One region of the Ruegeria sp. TM1040 genome, then DNA from elsewhere that is predicted to be linked to it. Evidence: riboswitches for the same ligand, from Rfam matches in the RefSeq annotation. Region 1 holds a riboswitch; the other holds the start of a gene.
The links. Region 1 has a riboswitch for cobalamin ahead of TM1040_RS19120 (hypothetical protein). Riboswitches for the same ligand answer to the same signal wherever they lie in the genome.

Region 1 (5,543 bases):
CGCAGTATCTGGTCTTGGTAGCGCTCTGGGACAAGGATCAGCGCCGGGTGGGCGATCTGGGGTCTGAACTGCAACTGGAGACAAACACGCTGACTCCGCTTCTCAAACGAATGGAGATGGCGGGCTTCTTGACACGTCAGCGCGACAGTTCGGATGAGCGCGGACTGATCGTTGCGCTGACCGACAAGGGGCGAGAGGTCAAAGAACAGGCCGGTACCCTCACCGCTTGTGTGCTGGAGGCGATGGGCGGTGACATCGGTGAACTTGCAGCATTGCGCGACCGATTGCACAGCCTGCGTAAAACGCTGGAGCAGGAATAGGCCGACGATCTGCGCGTGTTACCCGCCCTTTGGGTCCGTGAGTGGCTTTGCTTTTCCACGCTCCAACCCAAGGCGGCTTTCGCGCCAGATCACGATACCATTGGCCACGATGACCAGAGCGGCTCCAAGCAGCATTACCAGAGATGGCCACTCCGAGAACCAGACATAGCCGATAAGCAGCGCAAAAAGCATCGACACATAATCATATGGTGCCAACAGCGACGCCGGCGCGAAGCGATAGGAGGAGGTGATCAGGATCTGCGCAATCGCGCCGATGAATCCGGTGCTGATCATCAACAGCAAGAGGGGCATGTCGGGCTTCACCCAGCCAAAGGGCAGTGTCAGTAGCGACAAAAGCGATGCGGTGACGGAAAAGTAAAACACGATCGCCGCGGTCTCTTCGCTTTGCACCATCTTGCGAATGTGGATCTGCACAAATCCTCGCAGGGCGGCAGCGGCGAGGACCAGCATCGCGCCGATAAAGGCCATATCCTGAAAGGAACCAGCCCCACCGAGCCGAGGTGAGAGCATGATCAACACTCCAACAAGTCCGATGGCCACAGCGCTGATGCGGATGATGCGAATGCGCTCACCAAGCAGCAAGGCGGCCAATACCAGCGTAAATATCGGGGTGGCATAGCCCAGAGCGGTGACTTCTGGCAGTGGCAGGATCGCCAGCGCGGCAAAGTTCAACCCCATCGCTGTCGTGCCGACGACGCCTCGCCAGAAATGCAGCATCGGGCTTCGGGTGCGCAGCCCGCTGGGCAGATCTCCCCGCGCTGCGAGCCAGACCAAGATCACCGGCAACACAAAAAAGGAGCGAAAAAACACCGCCTGACCTGTGGGCACCGTCTGGGTGATTTCCTTGATGAGGCCCGACATGATGGTGAACAGCCCGATGGCGGTCACTTTTAGTGTGATTGCCAAAATCGGTCGATGCGATGTTAAGCTTTTTGCCATGCGCGGACCCTGCGCGCTTGGCCGGGGAATGGCAAGCACGCAAGGGAGAAGTGATACATTATTTGCGACCCAGCCACCCGAAAATCAGTGTGCAGGGCCGGGATCATGGGCCTCGGCCTGATTTTCCTCACTACGCCATTCGGCGAGTGCTTGGCGCAAGATCTGCAGGGCAGAATTGAGGAACAATCCGGCCATGATGCCTGCCACAATCAGGTCGGGCCAACCGGTTGAGGTGCCCCAAACCCCAAGCGCGGCGATCATGACCGCAACATTGCCGACCGCGTCGTTGCGTGAACAGAGCCAGACGGATCGGACGTTGGCGTCGCCGTCTTTGTAGGCGGCCAGCAGGGCCACGGACAACAGGTTCGCAGCGAGCGCAAGAAATCCGATCACGCCCATGACCTGCGCCTCGGGCACGCCCACAACAAAGACGTTCCAAATTGTAGAACCAAAGACCCAGCCGCCCATCAGCAGAAGGCTCACACCCTTGCCAATTGCGGCCAGCGCCCGCGTACGCAGGCTGGCTCCGATGACTGCCAGCGAGATCCCGTAGGTGAGCGCATCCCCTAGAAAATCAAGCGCATCGGCTTTCAGCGCCTGGCTGCCTGCGGCTTGACCAGCGGCCATTTCAACACAGAACATCGCCGCGTTGATCACGATCACAGCCCACAGGCGGCGTTTATATTCCTTTGATACTCCGTCAAAGCGGGCGGTGTGGTTGCAGCATCCTGCCATGAGTCAGGTCCTTTGCGCTTCGTCTTGAATTCGATTCGAGAGGAACTTAATTGCTCTAGTGACTAGAGGTTCAAGGGGGATTTGATGCTGTCCATTGGTGCATTGTCCAAGGCCACCGGGGTCAAGGTTCCGACCATTCGCTATTACGAAGAGATCGGTTTGATCGACCATGCCAGTAGAAATGCCGGCAATCAAAGGCGCTACGATCAGGCGGGGCTGGAGCGGCTTGGCTTTATCAAACATGCCCGCGATCTCGGTTTTACATTAGAAGAAATCAGGGACTTGATGGGGCTCAACGGGCAGCTGGGCCAGGATTGCAGAGCTGCCGATCGCATCGCGCAGTCGCAGCTTGAAAAGGTGCGGGCGCGGATCGCGCGCTTACGCCGTCTCGAGGCCGAGTTGGAGCGGATCACCACCCTGTGCCAAGGTGGCAATGGTGGTCAGTGCCAGGTCCTGAGCGCCTTGGGGGACCATAGCTTGTGCTTGGGCGACCATGATTGAAGGTGTTGTTTACACGCCGGGTGGATCCGCAGGCGGGACAAATTTCTCCATGTCCTCCGCTGAAAAGACCGCCTGCAATCCGCTTCGATAATCCGGGTAGCGCAACTTCACCCCGAGCTCGTCCTTGATCCGTGCGTTGCGCACACGTTTGTTTTCACCGTAAAAACTGCGCGCCATCGGGCTCATCCCGGCTTCGTCAAAGGGAACCTCGGATGGGATCGGCAGGCCCAGGAGCTCTGCAGCGTAGCCCAGAACATCCTGCGGTGGAGCGGGTTCATCGTCGCAGACATTGTAGATCGCGCCTGGATTTGGCGCCTGGATCGATGCTTTGAGAACCTGCGCGATGTCCTCCACATGGGCGCGCGAAAACACCTGACCGGGTTTGACGATACGGCGCGCCTTGCCCGCCATCAGCTTGGCAAAGGGTCCACGACCCGGGCCATAGATCCCGGCAAGGCGAAAGATATGCAGGGGCAGTCCTGCGAGGCTGCTCCACTCTTCTTCGGCGCGGACGCGCCAGTTTCCGCGCTGGCTCGACGGGGTTGCGGGAGTCATCTCGTCAACCCAGCCGCCATCGTGATCACCATATACGGCAGTTGTCGACAGATAGCCGATCCACTCCAACGACGGCAGCGCAGCAATCTCGGCGCCAAGCGCATTTAGGACGGGATCGCCGTCTTCTGAAGGACTGATGGAGAGCAGAATATGCGTTACATCCCGAAGCGGCACATCTTGTCCGGGCCATGTCATCAATTCCACCCCACTCTCGGATTGGTCCTCGCAGCGATCCCGGGTTGTTCCGATGATGCGCCACGCGTCGCGCGGCAGGATCTTTGCCAGCGCGCGGGCCGTGTAGCCAAAGCCAAAGCAAAGCAGCGTTTTACGGGTGGTGTCTTGGGTCATATGGCAGAACATGCGGGCGGATGCGGGCAGATGCAAGCACCTGCTGCAGACGGCCAGCTGCGATTATGTGCAGCCGTCGTCGCTTGACACAGGCGAAAAGACTGCCGCATGAGAGGGGCGATGGTTCCCCGACGCCTAAGGCCGGTGGGATGAAAAGGGAATTCGGTGCGGAGGAGCCAAAGGGCGCCAAATCCGAAACTGCCCCCGCAACTGTAAGCGGCGAGCGCCCCGTCACAGCCCACTGATCCTCATGGATCGGGAAGGGAGGGACGCGCAATAACCCGCAAGTCAGGAGACCTGCCATCGCGACTTTTTAACCAAGCGGGCGGTGGGCCCGCGGAGGACGCGATGCCAGATGTCAAAACTCTGATGAGTCACACTTGCACGCCTCTTGGTCGGAGGTTGGGATGCACGTTTATCTCTATCTGATTTCAGCCAATTACGTCAGCACAAAGCGGTTTGCGGCGCTTTCGAGACGGCTCGAAGAGCTTGCGCCCAAACCTGCGATGGCCATTCGGCTGGAGGCAGACGGGGTCGGGCTATGGCAAGCGCTGGACACACTCAGGGCGCGTGGTGCGCGCCGAATCGACCTGCGTCCTGTGGGCCTTCCGTTTTCGCAATCACTGGAAAACTGGCTACCGGGTGCGGCGGGGGCATGGTGCGCGCAGCAGAATGGCGTTCCCCCCGAAGTTTTCTTTGCGAGCAGCCCCGAGCATGACGACGACGTGATCCGGGCGGTTGCCAGCGCAGAGGTCTCGTTGCAGCGGGTCGTGGATCGGCCCAGAGGCGAGATCGGCAAAGGCTGGGATCTGCCCCCACCGCATCAGCACCATCTCCTGGTCTGTACCGGTCCGCGTTGCCACCTCAAAGACGCACCGAACCTTGCGGATCATCTCAAGTCGGAAATCCGGCGCGCGGGGCTTGGGGACAGCTGTCTGGTCACCACAACGGGCTGCGTCTTTCCCTGCAATGCGGGGCCGGTGATCGTGCATTATCCGCGCGGGGATTGGTATCGGGTTCCGGATCTCTCGGAGATCCAGCGTTTTGTCAAAACCGTCCTTGTGCAGGGCGGTAGGCTTGAACATCTCATTTTCCATCAAACGGGAGTCTCCCATGAAACTGCGTAACCTTTTGCCATTGCTCGGCCTCATGGCATCTGCAGCGCATGCTGATGCCGTCACCATCCAAAGCTGCGGCGTCTCTCAAGTGTTCGATAAAACGCCGAGCCGCGCGATCACGCTCAACCAGCAGGCAACCGAAGTCATGCTGGCGCTGGGCCTGCAGGAAGCGATGGTTGGAACCGCGTACATTGACGACGCGATTCCCGCGCAATGGAACGACGCCTACGAGAGCGTGCCGGTTCTGGCTGAAAAATACCCAGCCGCAGAGGTGGTATTGGCGCAGGAACCGGACTTTTTGTTTGCCGGCTTTGGATCGGCGTTTTCTGAGGACAATCTCGGTGCCGCCGAGAAATGGCACGACCTCGGGATTGGCACCTATCTTGTGGATGCCTCCTGCAAGGACAAACACCTTCAGGACGTGCCCTTGACCGTTGCCCCGATCTTTGAAGATATTGAAACTGTTGGAAAAATATTCAACGTAGAAGACCGTGCGAACGCATTGATCGATACCCTTCAACAGCGGTTGGACTCTGTCAAAGCAGCGCCGTCCGGGGCGGGGCAGACTGCCTTCATCTATGATAGCGGCGCAGAGACGCCTTTCTCCATCGGGTGTTGTGGCGGGCCTGCGCTGCTGGCGTCGCTCACGGGGCTTCAGAGCATCAGCAGCGATGTGCCCGGCACTTGGGTCGATCTCTCTTGGGAGCATGTGGTTGCCGCAGACCCGGATGTGATCCTGTTGATCGAGGCGGATTGGTCGACCGCCGCAGAAAAACGCGCGCACATGGAAGCGGACCCAGTATTGAGCGCGTTGCGCGCGGTCAAAGAGGGGCGTTTTGTAACCGTCCCCTTCTCGGAAACGCTGTTGGGGATGCGCTTTGCCGATGGCGTGGAGACGGTGAACAATCAACTTGCAAAGCTGCCGTAAATGCGTCGCGGATCGCCCCTGTTGCTGCCAGCCTCTGGTCTGGCGCTGTTGCTTGCGATGGCCGCAGGGGTGCTCTGG
Region 2 (5,543 bases), 290 kb from region 1:
TTTCAAAAACTCAAAAAAAGCCCATCGCAGGGGTTTCTCAGAGGCCCATGTCTCTGTTCTTCTAATCGTTAACAAACAGATCTAGCACCGGGTGCGTTCCATATCGGAACGGCGCCTGTGAGCGATGGTGAATGGCATAGAATGACCCAAGACGATCAAGATGCCACGGGAACGCAAGAAGAGGCGGGCGACCAACCTGGCGTGACGGGGCGGTTGCGCGTGCTTGCGACATCTGATGTCCACAGTCACCTTCTCGGCTTTGATTATTACGCCGATCAAGAGCACCCCGGCATCGGCCTCAGCCGCACGGCTCAGTTGATCGCAGAGGCCCGGAAAGAGGCAGCCGAAGCTGGTGATATTGCTGTACTCTTGGACAATGGCGACTGGCTCCAAGGTTCGCCGCTTGCAGAACCGGCTCTGGCAACGGACAGCGCCTTGGCGCCTGCTATCCATGCATTTGAGGTCCTCGGGTATGATGCCGTCGGCCTCGGCAATCACGAGTTCAACTACGGCCTATCCGCCTTGTCCCGGGTTCTCTCAGCGCTCCCCTGCCCTGCGGTGAGCAGCAACATCACACCGCTTTCAGCAGATGACACCTTGCCAGTTCACAAACATCTGATCCTGACGCGGCACTTTCGAAGGGCGACAGGTGGCCAGGATGGTGTGGCGGAGGTCAAGATTGGCCTGCTGTCGGTGCTGCCCCCTCAAACCATGCTCTGGGACGCGGACCATCTGGCCGGACGCTTGCATGTGGATGACATGCTGCGCAGCGCAAAGGCTGCGATTTCAGACCTGCGGGCGTCCGGTGCGGATGTGGTGATTGCCCTCGCCCACACAGGAGAAGGCGATGACACTGCGCGGGACGGAATGGAAAACGCGCTTCGCCCCCTGTCGCGTCTGCCCGGTCTCGACGCAGCCATCGGAGGGCATACGCATTTGTTGCTCCCACCGCCCGACGGCTCGGGACGTGACTGGGAGATTCCGGTCGTCATGCCCGGGTCCGGCGGGTCTCATCTCGGGGTGATAGATCTCGGCCTGCGTCAGACGCCACAGGGCTGGCGCGTTGAAGGCGGCAGCGCGGCGCTACGCGCCGTAGCGCATCAAACCCGCGACGGTCTGCGCCCGGTTGTTTCTGAGGCACCAGATCTCGTTCTGGCGCTACGGGATGTCCACGAACAGACGCGTGCCGAGATGGCGGCAAAAGTCGGCACATTGTCCGAGGCACATCATTCCTATTTCACCTATTTTGCTGAAGATCGCGCCCTCGCACTCATTGCGACGGCACAGGCTGCCGCAGTGCAGCCGATGCTGCTGAAATCAGAGTATGCGGACCTGCCACTTTTGTCTGCCGTGGCGCCGGCCAAATTTGGCGGGCGCGCCGGGCCGCTCAATTACACGGACGTCCCACCGGGAGAGATCTCGCGCCGTCATGTCGCAGATATTTATAGTTACCCCAACGAGTTGCGCTGCATCATCGTCAACGGCCATCAAGTGCGAGACTGGCTCGAGATGTCCGCAGGGCTCTTTAATCAGCTGGAGCCTGATGCAGACGCGCGCCTGCTGGCAGATCCTGCGCGCCCGGGGCACAACTTTGATGTCATTTTCGGCCTGCAGTATGAAATCGACCCTCGAGAGCACGCGCGATTTGATGCCGAAGGACGCAGGCTCCATGAAGGGCCGGGGCGGATCAGGAACCTGCAGTGGAATGGCCGCCCCATGCACGGGGACCAGCAGTTTGCAGTTGCCTTCAACAGCTACCGCAGCAGCGGCGGTGGCAATTTTCGAATGCTTATGGATGCGCCCGGTCTGCCCCTGCCGCCGCAGATGATCCGGGATGTGGTCGGCGCCTATGTGGCCTCTGCACATGACCTTTCCGCCGTCTTTCCGGCGCCCTGGCGCTTCAGCCCGGACTTGGGCGTGGATGCGATTGCCCTCACGGGCCCGGGTGCCAGGCGCCACCTCCATGAATTGCCCGAGAATGTGGCCCGCTCCGCAACAGAGCTCGACACTGGGTTTCTGGCGCTGAAGCTGCGCCTCTGAGCGCGCGACACACGAGGATTCAAACCGGCAGCGGGTTGTCATCTTTCCGCGGCTTCCCTATATCGGGATTCGAGAGGTTGGCGCGGGCAAGCGCCTCGCCAACCTGGTCAGGTCCGGAAGGAAGCAGCCACAACGAGCCCCGCTTGGGTCGATGTCCAGCCTCTCACTTGTCACACGACCCCGCCCCAGGCGGGGTTTTGTGTTTGATGAGCCTGCTCCCTACCTGCACATCCTCGCATTGTCTTGCGCATCCCATGTGTCTTGTGCCGCGCCGCTGACCTATTTCGCGCTCGCAGAAAGATCCCAGTTGACGAGGCGACTTACCGCTGCGTAGCATCCAGACAGATGGTTCCTGCCTCTGTTTGGGGTGGGATGAAAAGGGAATACGGTGAGGCTTTGGACCATTGGGTCCCGCCAAGTCCGTGACTGCCCCCGCAACTGTGAGCGGCGAGTTCCCCGGCAAAGCCACTGACCCCAACGTCGTAACCGGCAAAAAAGGGTCGGGAAGGGCCGGTTCGCGATGACCCGCAAGTCAGGAGACCTGCCATCGGCAATGTAAACCTGAAGCCGGGCGGGGTGTCTCGGAGGAGGTCTGATGGCTGATCACTCCGCGCCCGAAGGGCCTGATCCCATCCGATGTCCCGCTCATCCCTACGGCCCCTTGATCCGAGTGCGGAGGGCACGAGAATGACGGACCACACAGAGACGCGTGACGCGGGCACGCATGAGTTTGTATCAACAACATGTTTGCACCTCGGGCGCCCCTGCCCAGCGGCGCAGCGGATGCTGGCGGCGCTGGCAAAAGCGCTCGACAGCGCCCGCGGGCTTACGAAAGACGATTTCGAAATCAGTGGTGAAAGCCGCCTCGATGGCTGTGAGAAAGCCTGCCCGGCGCGATTTGCCGCAAGTCATGCCCGTATTCGGGTGTTTTGCGATGTGCAGGCCACGACCAAAACAGAGACGCTGGACCGATTTGCGGATGCAATGTTGTCGGCAGACGGGGGCAGCGCGCATGGCACCTCCAGCGCAGACATGCCCCGCGCGTTTGGCGAAGCCCGCCCAGCGCGTCCGCCCGTGCAAGCGCCCTCAATTCGCCACCCGCAGGGGGCACAGAGACCACGTCTGATGAGCTAAGCTGCTCGGCCTATGCTGGCGGCGCTTGGCGACGGCGGCCATAGGCCCAGGCCATCTGCGCATCCGTTTCCACCGCACAGGGCCTCAGGGCCCTGAGCCGTGCAAGAGCTGCATCCGGCGGCTCGCCGCTCTCGATCATCAGCCGGAGCACTGCCATGCCGGATCGTCCACAGCCGCCACGGCAATGCACAAGGACACGCCCTCCACCCGACAAGGCCTGCCGCGCGAGCGCGCTGACCTGATGCCAATGATCCTCAAGATCCTTTGTCGGGGTCTGGTAATCCTCAACCGGCATATGAAACCAGCGGCTGCCAAGCCCCTGAATGTCCGTGCCCAGAGTCTCTACGCCAAGGATAACATGCTCGACGCGCGTGGTCATCGAGATCACCATAGACGGGCGCCATTCGTGGATCAGGCGCAGATCGGCGGCATAATCGCCCCCTGCACCGGGCGCCCGGCTCAGGGCGAGGATCCCATCGCCCACCGAAAGCGCATGTAGCGACAAAGTTGGTTCAGCCTGCTGCGGCTGCAATTTCGTAGCACTTACCATTTACTCTCCCCCCCGGGAGCCGCGGACCCATATCCGCGATACCGTCTTGTCACCTTAGCCTGCCAAAGCGTCCTACAGGTAGTCTTTTCTGTCACCTCGCCATTCTGCACGATCATCCCCAACAGCGGTGGACGAAGCTGTCGTCGGAGCTTAGTTTGCACGGAACACTTGGCGCTGGGGTCGAATCCGGCCTGCGCCCCTAAAGACCATTCGAAAGGCCCTCATGAGCGAGCACAGCCCCGAGATCTCTGACGCAGTACAGAGCGGACAATATCAGGTTCTGGCACGCAAGTACCGGCCCGAAACCTTTGCTGATCTCGTCGGGCAAGACGCTATGGTGCGCACGCTCAAGAACGCCTTTGCCGCGGATCGCATTGCGCAGGCCTTCATCATGACGGGCATCCGCGGCACGGGCAAAACCACCACCGCGCGGATCATTGCCAAGGGCATGAACTGTATTGGCGAGGATGGCCAAGGTGGCCCCACTACTGAGCCTTGCGGCAAGTGCGAGCACTGCACCGCAATCATGGAAGGCCGCCACGTCGACGTGATGGAGATGGACGCCGCATCGCGCACCGGCGTGGGCGACATTCGCGAGATCATCGACAGCGTGGCCTATCGTGCGGCCTCGGCGCGCTACAAGATCTATATCATCGACGAGGTTCACATGCTGTCGACCTCGGCCTTCAATGCGTTGCTGAAAACGCTGGAAGAGCCGCCCGCGCATGTGAAGTTCATTTTTGCCACCACCGAGATCCGCAAGGTGCCTGTGACGGTGCTCTCCCGCTGTCAACGCTTTGATCTGCGCAGGATCGAACCGGAGGTGATGATCGACCTCTTGCGCCGGATTGCGACCAGCGAGCAGGCCGAGATTGCCGACGATGCGCTGGCGCTCATTACCCGCGCGGCAGAAGGATCGGCCCGGGATGCGACATCCCTTTTGGACCAGGCAATCAGCCATGGTGCCGGAGAAACCACGGCCGATCAGGTCCGTGCAATGCTTGGCCTTGCCGATCGGGGCCGGGTGCTGGATCTGATGGATATGATCCTGCGCGGCGACGCCGCTGCAGCACTGACAGAATTGTCCGCACAATACGCCGAAGGCGCCGATCCGATGGCTGTGCTGCGCGATCTGGCCGAGATCACCCACTGGGTTTCGGTGGTGAAGATCACGCCGGATGCCGCCGAGGACCCTACCATCAGCCCTGATGAGCGAGCCCGTGGACAGGATATGGCGGCGCGCCTGCCGATGCGAGTGCTGACGCGGATGTGGCAGATGCTACTCAAGGCGCTCGAAGAAGTCGCCGCCGCCCCCAATGCGATGATGGCGGCCGAAATGGCGGTAATCCGCCTGACCCATGTGGCCGATCTGCCCTCGCCAGAAGAATTGCTGCGCAAACTGCAGGACACACCGCCGCCGCCACATCCAGGTGGGCCGGGCGGCGGACACCCCATGCAGGGCATGGGATCGCCTGCGGCGGGCGGGGGAGGCGGGGCTCCGGCTTACGCCTCCGCCCCGCCGCAAGGCGCGCCCGGTGGGGACCCGCGCGGAGGCCATACGATGTCGACTTCCGGCGGACAGAGCGCAGTTCTTGCACAGCGCGCCGACAGCGCTCTCGCGCGCTATCCCAGCTTCGAACATGTGATCGAATTGATCCGCCATCACCGCGATGTCAAACTGCTGGTGGAGGTCGAAACAGGCGTGAGGCTCGTGTCTTATCAGCCGGGTCGGATCGAATTCACCCCCGCCGCCAATGCCCCGCAGGATCTCGCGGCCCGGATCGGCACTGCGCTCCAGAACTGGACCGGCAGCCGCTGG

Region 2: another riboswitch for cobalamin. It lies ahead of TM1040_RS05170 (hypothetical protein); the one in region 1 lies ahead of TM1040_RS19120 (hypothetical protein).

Annotation. Positions count from the first base shown of each region.
Region 1 covers NC_008044.1:3,097,845-3,103,387, forward strand. Annotated here, with positions in the region: gene TM1040_RS19095 (MarR family winged helix-turn-helix transcriptional regulator) at 1-320, shown strand, start outside; gene TM1040_RS19100 (DMT family transporter) at 339-1,280, opposite strand; gene TM1040_RS19105 (cation transporter) at 1,365-2,015, opposite strand; gene TM1040_RS19110 (MerR family transcriptional regulator) at 2,100-2,516, shown strand; gene TM1040_RS19115 (SDR family oxidoreductase) at 2,526-3,419, opposite strand; cobalamin riboswitch at 3,524-3,739, shown strand; gene TM1040_RS19120 (hypothetical protein) at 3,827-4,546, shown strand; gene TM1040_RS19125 (ABC transporter substrate-binding protein) at 4,533-5,465, shown strand; gene TM1040_RS19130 (FecCD family ABC transporter permease) at 5,466-5,543, shown strand, end outside.
Region 2 covers NC_008044.1:182,319-187,861, reverse strand. Annotated here, with positions in the region: gene TM1040_RS05175 (5'-nucleotidase C-terminal domain-containing protein) at 142-2,040, shown strand; RNA gene ffs (signal recognition particle sRNA small type) at 2,111-2,209, shown strand; cobalamin riboswitch at 2,370-2,604, shown strand; gene TM1040_RS05170 (hypothetical protein) at 2,728-3,174, shown strand; gene TM1040_RS05165 (protein-tyrosine phosphatase family protein) at 3,185-3,724, opposite strand; gene TM1040_RS05160 (DNA polymerase III subunit gamma/tau) at 3,948-5,543, shown strand, end outside.